2 regions of the Isoptericola aurantiacus genome follow, and region 1 is predicted to be linked to the other one. Evidence: predicted binding sites of a transcription regulator. Region 1 holds the regulator's gene; the other holds the start of a gene.

Region 1 (7,319 bases):
CGGCGCCGACCTGCGGGAACAGATGCCCTGCGCGTGGTGTTGAGCCATGCAGACTCAACTTTGAACCGTCCCGGTTGGACACCTGGCGCCGGACGTCTTAAGTTGAGTGCAGACGACTCAACCCCCAACGTGAAGGAGACCGTCATGGCTCGAGCAGTCGGCATCGACCTCGGTACCACCAACTCGGTGGTCACCGTCCTGGAGGGCGGCGAGCCCACCGTCATCGCGAACGCCGAGGGCGCTCGCACCACCCCGTCCGTGGTCGCGTTCTCCAAGACCGGCGAGGTCCTCGTCGGTGAGGTCGCCAAGCGGCAGGCCGTCACCAACGTCGACCGCACCATCTCCTCCGTCAAGCGCCACATGGGCACCGACTGGTCGCAGGAGATCGACGACAAGAAGTACTCGGCGCAGGAGATCAGCGCCCGCATCCTCGGCAAGCTCAAGCGCGACGCCGAGGAGTACCTGGGCGAGCCCGTCACCGACGCGGTCATCACCGTCCCGGCCTACTTCAACGACGCCGAGCGTCAGGCCACGAAGGACGCCGGGCAGATCGCCGGCCTCAACGTGCAGCGCATCGTCAACGAGCCCACCGCGGCCGCCCTGGCCTACGGGCTCGACCGCGGCAAGGAGGACGAGCTCATCCTCGTCTTCGACCTCGGCGGCGGCACGTTCGACGTCTCCCTGCTCGAGGTGGGCAAGGACGAGGACGACTTCTCCACGATCCAGGTCCGCGCGACCTCCGGTGACAACCGCCTCGGTGGCGACGACTGGGACCAGCGGATCGTCGAGCACCTCATCAAGCAGGTGAAGAACACCGAGGGCGTCGACCTGTCCAAGGACAAGATCGCCCTGCAGCGTCTGCGCGAGGCGGCCGAGCAGGCCAAGAAGGAGCTCTCGAGCGCGACGAGCACCAACATCTCGATGCAGTACCTGTCCATGAGCGAGAACGGCCCCGTCCACCTGGACGAGAAGCTCACCCGGGCGCAGTTCCAGCAGATGACGCAGGACCTCATCGACCGGACCAAGCAGCCGTTCCACGCGGTCATCCGCGACGCCGGCGTGTCCGTGTCGGACATCGACCACGTCGTGCTGGTCGGCGGGTCCACCCGCATGCCGGCCGTGGCCGACGTCGTGCGCGAGCTGACCGGTGGCAAGGAGCCCAACAAGGGCGTCAACCCGGACGAGGTCGTCGCCGTCGGCGCGGCCCTGCAGGCCGGCGTCATCGGCGGTGAGCGCAAGGACGTGCTGCTCATCGACGTCACCCCGCTGTCCCTCGGCATCGAGACCAAGGGTGGCGTGATGACCAAGCTCATCGAGCGCAACACGGCCATCCCGACCAAGCGCAGCGAGATCTTCTCGACGGCCGAGGACAACCAGCCGTCGGTGGCGATCCAGGTCTTCCAGGGCGAGCGCGAGTTCACCCGGGACAACAAGCCGCTGGGCACCTTCGAGCTCACCGGCATCGCCCCCGCCCCCCGCGGCGTCCCGCAGGTCGAGGTCACCTTCGACATCGACGCCAACGGCATCGTGCACGTGTCCGCCAAGGACCGCGGCACCGGGACCGAGCAGTCGATGAAGATCACCGGCGGCTCCGCCCTGCCGCAGGAGGACATCGACCGCATGGTCAAGGAGGCCGAGGAGCACGCCGAGGAGGACAAGAAGCGCCGCGAGGACGCCGAGACGCGCAACCAGGCCGAGTCGTTCGCCTACGCGATGGACAAGCAGATCGCGGACAACCGCGACAAGCTGCCGGCCGACGTCGTCTCCGAGGTCGAGGCGGACGTGGCCGCGGTGAAGACCGCCCTGGAGGGTGAGGACACCGAGGCCGTCAAGTCCGCCTACGAGAAGCTCGGCACGTCCTCGCAGAAGATCGGCGAGGCGCTCTACTCGGCCGAGCAGGCCGCGGGCGCGGACGCCGGCGCCGAGGGTGCGACCCCCGGTGCGGGCGACGACACCACGTCGACCGACAGCGACGAGGACGTCGTCGACGCCGAGATCGTGGACGACGAGGACGACAAGAAGGACTCCCAGTGACGTCTGACGACACGCAGGGCGCCCCCGAGCCGCAGGACGGCGGCTCGGGGGACACCCCCTTCCACTTCACGGACAAGCGCAAGGTCGACCCGACCACGGGCCACAAGCGCGAGACGCCCGACGGCGGCACCCCGGCCGAGGGCGGCGCCACGGCGTCGTCGGACGCGGGCGACCCGCTCGAGGCGCTCGACTTCGACCCGGCGGGGGAGGCCGCGGAGGACTCCGAGCTGCTGGCGGCCAAGGCCCAGGCGGCGGAGAACCTCGACGCGCTCCAGCGGGAGCGGGCGAGCTTCACCAACTACCGCAACCGTGCGCTGCGCGACCAGGAGGCCGCGCGGACGCAGGGCACGCAGGACGTGCTGGCGGCGCTGCTGCCGGTGCTGGACGACATCGAGCGTGCCAAGCAGCACGCCGAGCTGTCCGGTCCGATGGCGGCCATCGCGGAGAAGCTCGACGCCTCGCTGGCCAAGTTCGGCGTCGAGCGGTTCGGCGCCGTGGGCGAGGAGTTCGACCCCACCGTGCACGAGGCGCTCATGCACAACACGGACGCGGCGGTGGAGTCCACCACGGTGAACCTGGTGGTCGAGCCGGGGTACCGCATCGGCGAGAAGGTGGTCCGGGCCGCCCGCGTGGGCGTCGTCGGACCGGAGTGAACGCTCGCCTCTGAGCAACCGCCCGCGAGATCGACCTACCCGGATCGAGATCGACGTACCGTACGTCGATCTGAGTACGGGTACGTCGATCTCGCGGGCACCGCAGAGAAAGGAACGTCGTGACCGGCCAGGACTGGATCGAGAAGGACTTCTACGCCGCGCTCGGCGTTCCCAAGGACGCCGACCAGGCGGACATCAAGAAGGCGTACCGCAAGCTGGCCCGCCAGTACCACCCCGACCAGAACCCGGGGAACGCCGCCGCCGAGTCGCGGTTCAAGGAGATCGGCGAGGCCTACGCGGTGCTCTCCGACGCCGAGCAGAAGCAGCAGTACGACGCGCTGCGCTCGATGGCGGGCGGTGGCGCCCGGTTCGCCGGGGGCCCGGGCGGCGGTGGCCCGGCGGGCTTCGAGGACGTGTTCGGCTCGATGTTCGGCGGCGGCACCGGTCGCGCCGGTGGCCCGGGCGGCCCGCGGGTGCAGTACCAGCAGGCCGGTGGCGCGGGCTTCGAGGACATCCTGGGCTCGATGTTCGGCATGGGCGGCGGCGGGCGCCAGGCAGGGTTCGGCGGCCCCCAGCGCCAGAAGGGTGCCGACGTCGAGACCAAGGCCACGCTCCCGTTCCGTGCCGCGGTCGAGGGCACCACGGTCGAGCTCACCGTGGACGGCCGGTCGATGACGGCCCGCATCCCCGCGGGCGTGCACGACGGGCAGAAGATCCGCCTGCGCGGCAAGGGCCGCCCCGGGATGAACGGCGGCCCGGCGGGCGACCTGTTCATCGCGATCCACGTCGAACCGCACCCGGTCTTCTCGATCGACGGACTCAACCTGCGCATGACCCTTCCGGTGACCTTCACGGAGGCGACGCTCGGCACCACGGTCGAGGTGCCCACGCTCACGGGTGACCCGGTCCGTCTCAAGATCCCGTCGGGGACGCCGTCGGGCAGGGTGCTGCGGGTGAAGGGTCGCGGTGTCACCACGGCGAAGCGTGCGGGCGACCTGCTGGTGACCGTCCAGGTGGTGGTCCCGCAGAAGCTCAGCCGCGCGGCGAAGAAGGCGCTCGAGGAGTTCGCCGAGCAGGCCGGCAGCGACGACGTCCGGGCCGAGCTGGCCGCACGTGCCGCGCAGTAGCCTCGAGCCACCAGGGAGGTCGAGATGGTCACGGACGACGCACCCGTGCTGACCGTGTCGCAGGCTGCCCAGCTGTCGGGGATGCATCCCCAGACGCTGCGGCAGTACGACCGGCTCGGACTCGTCACGCCCCGCCGCACCCGCGGTCGCGGGCGGCGCTACTCGCGACGCGACGTCGCCCGCCTGCTGGAGGTGCAGCGGCTCGCGCAGGACGAGGGGATCAACCTCGCCGGTGTGAAGCGCATCCTCGACCTCGAGCAGCACGTCGCGGTCCTGGAGGACCGGCTGGCGCGCATGACCCATCTGGTCGCGGAACGGGAACGTGCCGACGGCCGCGTCTTCGCCGCCGGCACGGGCGGAGACGTCGTCGCCGTGCCCCTCGGCAGGCGCGTCCGACGCTCCGAGCTGCGGCTCGACGTCGAGATGCCGTCCGAGCGCGGCGGTGCGCTCGTGCTGTGGCGCCCGTCCCCGTCGCGGGACTGAATTACAGAATGGCCCTCTTTCCTAATTGAATTCCACTGCGGTAAGGCTTTCCTTATCCTGTGAAGATTGTGGTCGTCATCCTGTGCGGAATGGAATTCGCGCCTATGATCGGTGAATCGGAAGGCCGATCCCGAGGAGCGAACCATGACGTCCGTGCTGGAGATGCCCGAGGTCACCGACTGTTCGGTGACCGGCTGCGGCTACAACCACGACCACGACTGCCACGCCGGGGCGGTCACGATCGGCGGCGTGCCCGGCGACGCCGCCTGCGCCACGTTCATCCCGCTCGGCAGCAAGGGCGGCCTCGACAAGGTCGTCGCGCACGTCGGCGCCTGCCAGCGCATGGACTGCGTCCACAACAAGGACCTGGAGTGCACCGCCGCCGCGATCCGCGTCGGCAACGGCCCCCAGGACCAGTCCCACGCCGACTGCCTCACGTTCACCGAGGCCTGACGCACCGGTCCACCCACGACACGGCCGCCCGGCTCTGCCCCTTCCCGCACGCGGGAGGAGGACCGAGCCGGGCGGCCGTGTGCGTGGTAGCCCGATGTGCGGGCCGGCTCAGCGCCGCAGGTGCTGCAGCAGGTCGACGGCGGCGTCGTACCCGGCGGGCAGGCGCTCCATCCAGACGCGCACCGGGCGCCGCATCGTGGCCTCCACCCCGAGCACCTCGGCGTTGCGCTCGACGATGCGCCGCACCGTCTGGGACAGCCGGGCGAGCTCGGGCGTGCGTTCGCAGAGCACCGCGAAGACGCCGTCCGCCAGGGCGGCCATGGGGTGCCCGTCCCCGAAGACCTGGTCGAGCGTGCGGCCGACCGACGCCGACCGGGCCATCCGCTGCCACGCGTCGAGATCGTCCACGGCCACGTCGATGACGACCAGGCAGTGGGTCTCGGCCACGCTCAGACCGCTGCGCTCGGCGCGTCCGTAGCTCTCCCGCAGGCGCTCGCCGAGGTAGTCGACGGTGGGCAGACCGGTCGCGGGGTCGCGGACCCCGCTGAGGGCGGGCTGACGCTCACGGCCCTGGACCCAGCCGAGCGCGGTGCCGCGCACGACGTCGGCGTCCACCGGTGCGCCGACGGCGCGGTAGAGGCAGATCACGTCCTCGAGCGTCTCGTCCAGGCCGATGCCGGCACTGCTGCGGGCGCAGCCGAGCCGGTGTGCGGGTGCCTCGGGGGAGCGGCCGTCGTCGATCGCTTCGACGACGGCGTCGACCGCGGGGTGGTACCAGTCACCCGGGCGCAGCCACACCTCGGAGAGGCTGGCGTGCCGCCAGCGCTCGCGGGTGTCGGCGGCATGTGTGCCGCCGGTAGGCAGAATCATGCTGATGGGAACCCTTCGACACCCCATCATGACGCAGAAACCGCGATGACGAGTGGGTGAAACGGACATCGACAGGTTTCACCCGCTGTTTTCCGCGCGGGAGGTCGCCGGCCCGGTAGAGTTGCGCCGACCCGTGTCATCTGCTGAGGAGCCGGACACGGGTTCGGTGATGGACGGAACGAGGCGGGCGTGACCGACGTCTACGTGGGATCGGACGGGACAGCTCCCAGCGACGGCGAGCTGATCCTTGAGGTGCGCGGGGGCAGCCTGGAGGCGTACGGCGCCCTCTACGAGCGCCACGCCGCCGCAGCCCGTGCCCTGGCCCGCCAGTACGTGCGCTCGGACTCCGACGCCGACGACATCGTCTCGGACGCCTTCCAGCGCGTCCTCGGCACCCTGCAGCAGGGCAGCGGACCCGACACGCACTTCCGGGCCTATCTCTTCACCGTCGTCCGGCGGCTGGCCGCCGATCTCGCCCGGGGAGCCCGACGGACGCGCCCCACCGACGACGACGGAACCTTCGAGCAGGCGCTGGGTGCCTCCGCGTCGCCCGAGGACCCGGCGCTCCAAGGGTTCGAGCACTCGGTGGTCGCCCGCGCCTACGAGGGGCTGCCCGAGCGCTGGCAGGCCGTCCTCTGGTACACCGAGGTCGAGGGCATGGCACCGGGCGAGGTGGCGCCCATCCTCGGCCTGACGCCGAACGGGGTGTCGGCCCTGGCCTACCGTGCCCGCGAGGGGCTGCGCGTCGGATACCTCCAGTCCCACCTCACGTCCGAGCCGGCCGACTCCTGCCGGGTGGTCAACCCGCTGCTCGGGGGCTACGTGCGCGGCAGCCTCGCCCGGCGCGAGGTCGTGAAGATCGAGGCACACCTGGGCGACTGCGGCGACTGCCGCATCCTGGTGCTGGAGCTCAGCGACGTGGCGCACGGCATGCGTGTCGTCATCGCGCCCCTCGTGGTCGGTGCCGCGGGCCTGGCCCTGCTCGGCGCGCTGCCGCTCGGGGCGATCACGAGCGGCGCCGGAGCACTCGGCGCGGCACTCGGCGCGGGTGCCGGTGCGGGCGTCGGCGCGACCGGTGGCGCCGCGGTCGGTGCCGGGACCGGCTTCACGGCGGGTGCGGCGTCCGGCGGCGGAGCGGCGGTCGGCAGCGCCGGAGCGGCCACCGGCACCGCTGCGACGGCCGGAACCGCCGGCACTGCGGCCGCCGGCACCGCTGCGACGGCCGGAACCGCTGGCACTGCGGCCGCCGGGACCGCCGCGACCGCGGGGACCGCCGCGACGGCCGGGACCGCCGCGACGACCGCCACGGCGGCGACCGCTGCCACCGCGACGACCGCCACCGCCGCCACCACGGCCACGACGGCCGCCGTGGCGACGGGCGCCGCCGGCGTGACCGGGGCCACCGTCGCCGCCTCCACGGGTGCTGTCGCCGTCGCGACCGTCGGCGTCGTCTCGGTGCTCGGCGTCTTCGGGACGAACGACACCCCCGAGGCGCCCGACCCCCCGATCGCGATCGCCGCCTCACCATGGCCGACGGAGGACGAGGTCACCGCGGTCGACGTCCGGCCGAGCCCCGAGCCCAGCGCCGACCCGACCGACCCGACGACCGTCCCGCCGCTGGTCGACCCCGGTCTCGACGAGGTCGTGCTGCCCGACCCGGCCGTGGTCGGCGTCTCCGTCGTGGACCCCGCCGAGGTCC
Region 2 (7,319 bases), on a different contig from region 1:
GCACCCCGAGACGGCGTGGGCCGAGCACGACAGCGCCCGCCTGCTCGTCGATCTCCTCGAGCGCCACGGGATCAGCGCCGAGCAGGGGGTGTTCGGCGCCGAGACCGCGTTCCGGGCGGAGCTGGGCGGCGGCGAGGGCCCCACGCTCGTCATCTGCGCCGAGTACGACGCGCTCCCGGGGATCGGGCACGCCTGCGGGCACAACGTCATCGCGGCCTCCGGCGTCGGGGCGTTCCTCGCGCTGCGGGACGTGCTGCGCGCCGCCGACGCCCCGCCCGGACGGGTGGTGCTGCTCGGCACGCCCGCCGAGGAGGGTCACTCCGGCAAGGAGGTCCTCGCGCGGCACGGGGCGTTCGACGGCGTGGACGCGGCGATCATGGTGCACCCGTACGGCGTGGACGTGGCCGACCAGGTCTGGCTCGGCCGGCGGCTGCTGACCTGGACGTTCACCGGGCACAGCGCGCACGCCTCCGCCCAACCGTTCATGGGCCGCAACGCGCTGGACGCCGCGAACCTCGCCTACCAGGGGGTCGGGCTGCTGCGCCAGCAGATGCCGCCGGTGGACCGGGTCCACGCGATCATGGTCGACGGCGGCACGCGGCCCAGCATCATCACCGAGCGCGCCGAGATGCGCCTCTACGCGCGGTCCAAGTACCCGGACACGCTGAAGGACCTGTCCCGCCGGCTCGACGACGTCGCCCGGGGTGCCGCGCTCATGACCGGTACCGCGGTGGAGATCACCTGGGACGACGGCGCCCACCCGTCGCTGCCGGTGCGCACGAACGCCGCGCTCACCTCGCGCTGGGTGGCCGCTCAGCAGCGGCGCGGCCGGGAGGTGCTGCCGGGCGGCGTGGTGTCCGAGACGCTCGCGGCCTCGACCGACTTCGGCAACGTCAGCTTCCGGGTGCCGGGGATGCACCCGCTGATCCAGGTGGCCGACCCGTCGGTCGCGCTGCACACGCCGGAGTTCGCCGCGGCCGCCGGCTCGGAGCGGGCGGTGCGGGCCGCCGTCGACGGCGCCGCGGGGCTCGCGGCCACCGCGCTGGACTACCTGTGCGACCCCGCGCTGCAGGCCGCCGTGCGTGACGAGTTCGAGGCCGCCGGCGGGGCGATCGACGTGCCGCGCTACTTCGACTGAGGTTCCCGATCGAGCGTCTCTGTTCGGGTCAGATCAGCGCGTGATCCGACGCGAACAGAGACGCTCGACCGGTCTGTCGGCCGCCGGTCAGGCCGCGGTCGTGACCTCGATGCGCTGCGGCGTCGTGCCGGCGAACACACCGGCGACGGTGACCGTCAGGACTCCGGCGTCGTAGGAGGCCGTCACGGCGTCGCCGTCGACGGACCTCGGCAGGGTGACGACGCGGCGGAAGGCGCCGAAGCGGACCTCGGAGACGCGGCGGCCCTCGGCCTCGGCGTCACGCTGGTCCTTGCGCTCGCCGGTCACGACGAGCTTGCGGCCCTCGACCTCGACCGTGACGTCCTGCGCGGGGTCGATGCCCGGCAGGTCGAGGCGGGCGACGAGGTCCTCGCCGTCGCGGTAGACGTCCGCGGCAGGGCTGCTGCTCTGGGGGCGCTGCGGCGCGGTGGCACGGGGCGTCCACAGGTCACGCAGCCAGGCGTCGGCGAGCAGGGTGCGGTTCAGGGTGGTGGTCATGAGGTGCTCCTCTCGGGGGTGCTTCCGAGAGGTCCAACCTGAGTCGGGTCCGCTCAATTTCCGGGTTCGCCGACGGCGGACGGCGGGCGTTCGCGGGAGACCCGTGCGCGGGCGCCTCAGTCGTGCAGCGGTGAGCCGACGACGTCGAACCGGAAGCCGCCGAACTCCCCGGACAGCAGCGGGCGGGCCGCCGCGATGGACGCCTGGACGCTCGCGAGCTCCAGGGACGCGCGGTGCGCCTGTGCCGACGTCCACAGCTCGGCGACGAACACGGTGTCGGGGTGGTCGTCGCTGACGCCGACCTCGTAGAGCAGGCAGCCGGCGTCGGCCAGCTCGTCGCTGCGGGCCGTCAGGCGGGCGACCAGCTCGTCCCGTTTCCCGGGCACGGCACCCAGGGTGCCGACGTTGGCGAAGGTCATGGTCGTGACGGTAGCGGCGGGCACCGACACCAGCGCCCCAGGGCTGCACGTCGCCGTCCACGTAGAACCAGGTGCCGCCGTCGCGCACGAACCGGCTGCGCTCGTGCAGCCGGCCACGCGTGCCGTCGTCGTCGGTGAACGACGCGACGAACTCGACGTGCCCGGCGTCGTGGAACGGTCTGCCAGCCTGCGTGCCGAGGATGTCGAGGCGGCGCCACCGCCGTCCCGGGTCGAGCTCCAGCGAGGCCGGCCGTGTGCTCGGGTGCCAGGTGGCGCGCAGGTAGTCCGCCTCGCCGGCGGCGAAGGCGCTGTAGCGCGAGCGCATGAGCGCCTCTGCGGTCGGGGCGGCGCGCTCGCCCCGGTGCAGCGGGCCGCAGCACTCGCCGTAGGGCAGGCCGGACAGGCAGGGGCAGCGGGTCGCGTCGTCCACAGGTCCATGGTGGGGCACGACGGCTCGCGGTGCGGGTCTGCGTTCACACGGACGCCGTCCACGCCTCCAGCAGGTCGGCGGGTCCGACGGCAGTCACGCCGACGACATCGACACCACTACGTGAGACGGCGACGAGCGGAGTCTCCTCGGTGGCCCCGGGCAGCCTGTCCCGGTGCTGGTGGAGCCGTGCCAGATCGCGGTGGTCGAACGCGCGGTGCTCCAGCCACTTGACGGAGCCGACGAAGGTCAGGGTCTGTGCGACGCCTTCCCGGTCGGCGCCGACGAGGTCGATCTCCGGGTCGTTGGTGCGCGTCCAGTATCCGCCCACGGCACTGGTGTCCGGGAACGGTCCGGACCCGGCGAGCCTCCACAGGGCCTCACGGATCACAGGTTCGACGGCTCGTCCCCGCCACGAGGTCCAGCCGTCGCGCACGCGGGCGAGCAGCTGGTCGCCGCGTCCCCGTTCGATCAGAGGCAACCCCGGCCTGACGAAGCGCAGCCAGAACCGCAGGTAGGGGTCGTCGACGCGGTAGCGGGTCTCCTTGCTGGGGCGCGTGGACAGTGGCGTGTCCGCGGCGACGATCCGCCGTTCGGTCAGCAGTTCCAGGGCGCGTTGGAGTGAGGCTTGCGGCAGTCCGGACGCGCGCCCGATGGTGGTGAAGGTCCGTTCTCCGTGTCCGACGGCGCGGAGCACCGTGCGTGCCTGCGCTTCGGTGGGAAGCTCGGCGGCCAGGCTGCGCTCACCACTGACGATCAGCGGAGACGTCGGGTCGGCGAGCGAGTCCGTGAGGTAGGCCCACAGGTCCGCGTCGGACGGCCAGGTGTCGAGCAGCAGGGGGAGCCCACCGGTGACGAGGTAGGCGTCGATCGCGTCGGCGGGCTGGAGCGCGAGCAGCGATGCGACGTCGGCGGGGTTGAGCGGGGGGACGACCATCTCCGTCGCGCGTTGGTAGAAGGGGCGGCCGTAGGTGTTGATCTGCTCCATCGTCGCGAGGTCGGAGCCGACGAGGATCAGGAGCACCGGCAGACGTGAGAACTGTCGGTCGAAGGCTCGCTGCAGGGCTCCCTCGAACGCGGGGTCGGCCCGGACGAGGTAGGGCATCTCGTCGAGGACGACGACGCTGGCCCGGTCTGTCGGCAGCGCGGCTGCCAGCATCTGGAAGGCGCTGGTCCAGGTCGTCGGAGGTTCTGCCGGGGTGGCTGTCGAGGCGTCGGGAAGGTCGGAGGCCTTGAGCTCCGCGGTGAAGTCCGCGAGGTCAGTGGCGGGAGGACCGCCGGCCGCCGTGAAGAAGAACGACGGGACGGCGGCGCGGTCGACGAACTCTTCGACGAGCCGAGACTTGCCGACTCGACGGCGGCCGCGGACGAGCACGGAACGCCCCGGACGGTCGGCGTCCTCAGATGTTCGCGCGAGCAGTCGGTCGAGCATGCCGAGTTCCGCGCTGCGCCCGACGAAGGTTCGCACAGGCAGACCCCTCCCAGGAAGACATTCATGTATGAGTGCTTCAAAGATGAGTGTCTCATGGATGGGTGTTTCGAGCCAGGGTGAAATCAGGTGACCAGGGCGACCCGTCCTTGGCGCATGCGTGACCTGAACCGTTCCATCGGGTACGAACGGAGCATGCCGCGTTCCTTCCCTCCCTCGCCCGACTTCCCGGAGGACGGCGGTGCCGAGCGGGCGATCTGGGAGGCGCTGCGCGACCAGCTCCCCGACGACGTCGTCGTGCTGCACGGCGTGCACCTGCAGGAGCACGAGCAGGAGTACGAGATCGACCTGCTCGTCGCCTGGCCCGGTGTGGGTCTCGCCGTCGTCGAGGTCAAGGGCGGGCACATCGAACGGTCCGACGGGCGCTGGCTGCAGGGCAGCGGACCCACGCAGCACCAGATCTCCCCGGTGCGGCAGGTCCAGGCCGCGCGGCACGCGCTGCAGGCGCTGCTGCGTCAGCAGGGGCTGGCCGCAGCATCGGCCCGCACCGCCCACCTGGTGGCGTTTCCGCACCGGTACGTCTCCGGCGGGTGGGACTCCCTCGACCTGCCGCGGGACATGCTCGTCGGGCGCGACGACGTCGAACGGGCGGGCGGCGTCGTCGAACGCGTCAAGCACGCGATCGTGCGGCACGGGCAGGGATATGCGCCGCTCGACGAGGCCGGTGCCGAGCAGATCGTCGCCGCGTTCGCCGGCCGGTTCCCCAGCCAATCCGAGAACCTGACGCGGGCGCTGGAGCACGCGACCCGGCTCGAGCAGATGACCCGCGACCAGGCGAGCGTCCTCGACACCCTGTCCCAGGTGCGGCGCATGCGCGTGGTCGGCGGGGCCGGGTCCGGCAAGACGTACCTCGCCCTCGAGCAGGCACGACGGCGGACCCGCGCGGGCGAGCGTGTCGCCCTGCTGTGCTACTCGCGCGGCCTGGGCCGGTACTTCCAGCGGATCACCGAGACCTGGCCGGCCCGGGACCGCCCCGCCTACGTCGGGCTGTTCCACGACCTGCCGCTGACCTGGGGCGCCGTCGGCGGACGCGACGACGACCCCGACTACTGGGAACGGCACCTGCCGCTCGAGCTCGGGCGGCTCGCCGCGCTGCGCGGACCGGACGAGCTGTTCGACGCCGTCGTCGTCGACGAGGCGCAGGACTTCGGCGACCTGTGGTGGCCGTCCCTGCTGCGGTGCCTGCGAGACACGGACGACGGCGGCGTGTACGTGTTCCTCGACGACGCGCAGCGGGTCTTCCCGCGCGACGGGCGCGTGCCGCTGTCCCTGGTGCCTGTCACCCTGAACGAGAACCTGCGGTCCACGAAGCAGATCGCGCAGGTGTTCGGATCGCTGTCGTCCGAGGTGGTCAAGCCGCGCGGGCTCGACGGGCCGCCCGTGCGCGTGGTCGACGTGCCGGCCGACTCGGCGCTCGCGGCGGCCGACGACGCCGTCGAGGCGCTGCTCGACGAGGGCTGGGCGCCCGGCGACGTCGCGCTGCTGGCCACCGGGCGGCGGCACCCCGAACAGGTCAACGAGGTCCAGCTCGGCGGGTACGCCGAGTACTGGGACACCTTCTTCGCCGCCGAGGACGTGTTCTACGGGCACGTGCTCGGGTTCAAGGGGCTCGAGCGGCCCGTGGTCGTGGTCGCCGTCAACGGGGTGCGGGATCTCGAGCGGGCGAAGAAGATGCTGTACACCGGGCTGTCGCGGGCGCGGACGCTGCTCGTGGTGGTCGGGGACCGGTCGTGGATCGAGGAGGTCGGGGGCGAGGGCGTGCGGCGGCGGCTCGAGAAGGCGGAGAGGTGGAGCATCGGCGGCCCCTGAGCCGAGGGCTCCGAAGCACTACTTCGTCACAAGCATCGCCAGTGAGGAAGCTAGTGACTATGCCAATGACTATGTCGACGGCGATGAGCTCGCGCGGTGGCTGACGCCGTCATGCACGACGCGCACGACCGCCCCCGCAGAGATCGGCGACGACAAGCTCGACGCTGGGGCCAAGGGCGACGAGGGCGGAGCCGCCCAGCAGCATCCCTGAGACCGTCGAAGCGATCAACTACACCCACCGCTGCGTCATCGTCCCCGGCGCTACTCGACGATAGTAGGGTGAAAGTAGTCGAATAGTGCTGCCTCGATCGGCTCAGTGAACCGGAGCTTCATGCGGACAACCGAGGCACCAGTCTCTTTCATCGTCGTCTGCTCGGCATCGTGCGACGTCGCGTCGCCGAGAAAATAAAAGTCCGACCCTTCGGCGTCGTCTTTCTTGACAAAAACAAAAAGCTTCACGTCGTTGTTGACAATCGGTTTCACTTCGCCGCTGGACAGGGTCCGGCGGCTCCTCGTGTACCAGAGCATTGTTGACGGGTCGAGCAAAGTGTCTTCATAGGCAGTGTTCGCGGAAATCTCCGTCGATTTGTGTAAGGTGACAAAGATCGGGCAAGCTGGCACAGGACCAGTCGAGAGGTCGACCTTGTATCCGTAGAGAGTCGACACCCATTTGCGTGGCCAGCAGAGAAGGCGCAGCACCTCTTTGCGTGAGTATTGCCTTGCGGGAGTGAACGGCGACGACATGTTGTACTGCTTGGCGACCAGAGCCAAGCCTGTGTCCATTAGATCGTCGATCGCGTCTCTGAAAGCCGAATTTGCTTGGTAGCCGCGGGCGATCTCAGGTCGGAGCGAGATGGCGGAACCGTCGTGTTCAACGATGCCGCCGCCGTAGCGTTTCACGTCAGCCTCCGCGAAGCCTTCGAGGGTGAAGGTATCGATTGCGCTAGTGACGTGGGAGGGGGTCGTGGGCAGCCCGCGGTCTTGCCAGAGCGTCTGCACGCGCGAGGTGGGAACACGGGTATCGTCCAGTAGAGCGCCGAGCAGAAATAGTTCGTGAGGACGCTTGGCGGGCAGGACCTCGTGGGAGAGTAGATGCAGTGCGCGGTTTTCGTCCGCGGACAGCGCGACGGACTCGCGGAGTACCTTGGCGGTAAGTGCTGGGAAATGATCCTTCTTAGTCGCCAGCACCACCGGATTGACCGACTCGAACCGGAAGAAGTCCCAGAGTTTCGGCGTGCCGCCGACACGGTTTCGCATTGCGAGGATTGCCGCTTTAAGTCGGGACATGTCATCAAGCTTTGTGTCACGGATTGAGTTAAGCACCCGCTCCTGCGCGATCCTATCGAATTGGACGCTCGACAGACCCGGCAGAGCTCCTGCCTCCTCGGCTGCGATGAGGTTCTGGCGCAACGATTCCTTGTTGAGTGAATCGTCTCCGAACAGAGCAATCGGGATGAGGAAATTGTTCGCGTAGTTGCCGATAAAGTCGATGACGACCAGATACTCCTTCTCGGCGTGTTT

The links. The regulator HspR, encoded in region 1, represses chaperone genes until heat shock. The targets are predictions, from matches to a motif close to AAGTTGAGTCNNNNNGACTCAACTT.
Region 2: ACIQLL_RS16830 (Hsp20/alpha crystallin family protein) is a predicted target of HspR. The motif match lies at 1,690-1,714, and genes of this name have one in related genera.

What each region holds. Positions count from the first base shown of each region.
Region 1 is NZ_JBJBAE010000005.1:241,196-248,514, reverse strand. Features, by position in the region: gene dnaK (molecular chaperone DnaK) at 145-2,034, shown strand; gene grpE (nucleotide exchange factor GrpE) at 2,031-2,687, shown strand; gene ACIQLL_RS14865 (DnaJ C-terminal domain-containing protein) at 2,807-3,814, shown strand; gene ACIQLL_RS14860 (heat shock protein transcriptional repressor HspR) at 3,839-4,297, shown strand; gene ACIQLL_RS14855 (DUF1540 domain-containing protein) at 4,442-4,750, shown strand; gene ACIQLL_RS14850 (nucleotidyl cyclase domain-containing protein) at 4,859-5,620, opposite strand; gene ACIQLL_RS14845 (sigma-70 family RNA polymerase sigma factor) at 5,810-7,319, shown strand, end outside.
Region 2 is NZ_JBJBAE010000007.1:78,956-86,274, forward strand. Features, by position in the region: gene ACIQLL_RS16825 (M20 family metallopeptidase) at 1-1,138, shown strand, start outside; gene ACIQLL_RS16830 (Hsp20/alpha crystallin family protein) at 1,226-1,654, opposite strand; gene ACIQLL_RS16835 (putative quinol monooxygenase) at 1,771-2,073, opposite strand; partial or broken gene ACIQLL_RS16840 (YchJ family protein) at 2,138-2,521, opposite strand; gene ACIQLL_RS16845 (ATP-binding protein) at 2,547-3,968, opposite strand; gene ACIQLL_RS16850 (nuclease-related domain-containing DEAD/DEAH box helicase) at 4,125-5,798, shown strand; gene ACIQLL_RS16855 (DEAD/DEAH box helicase) at 6,060-7,319, opposite strand, start outside.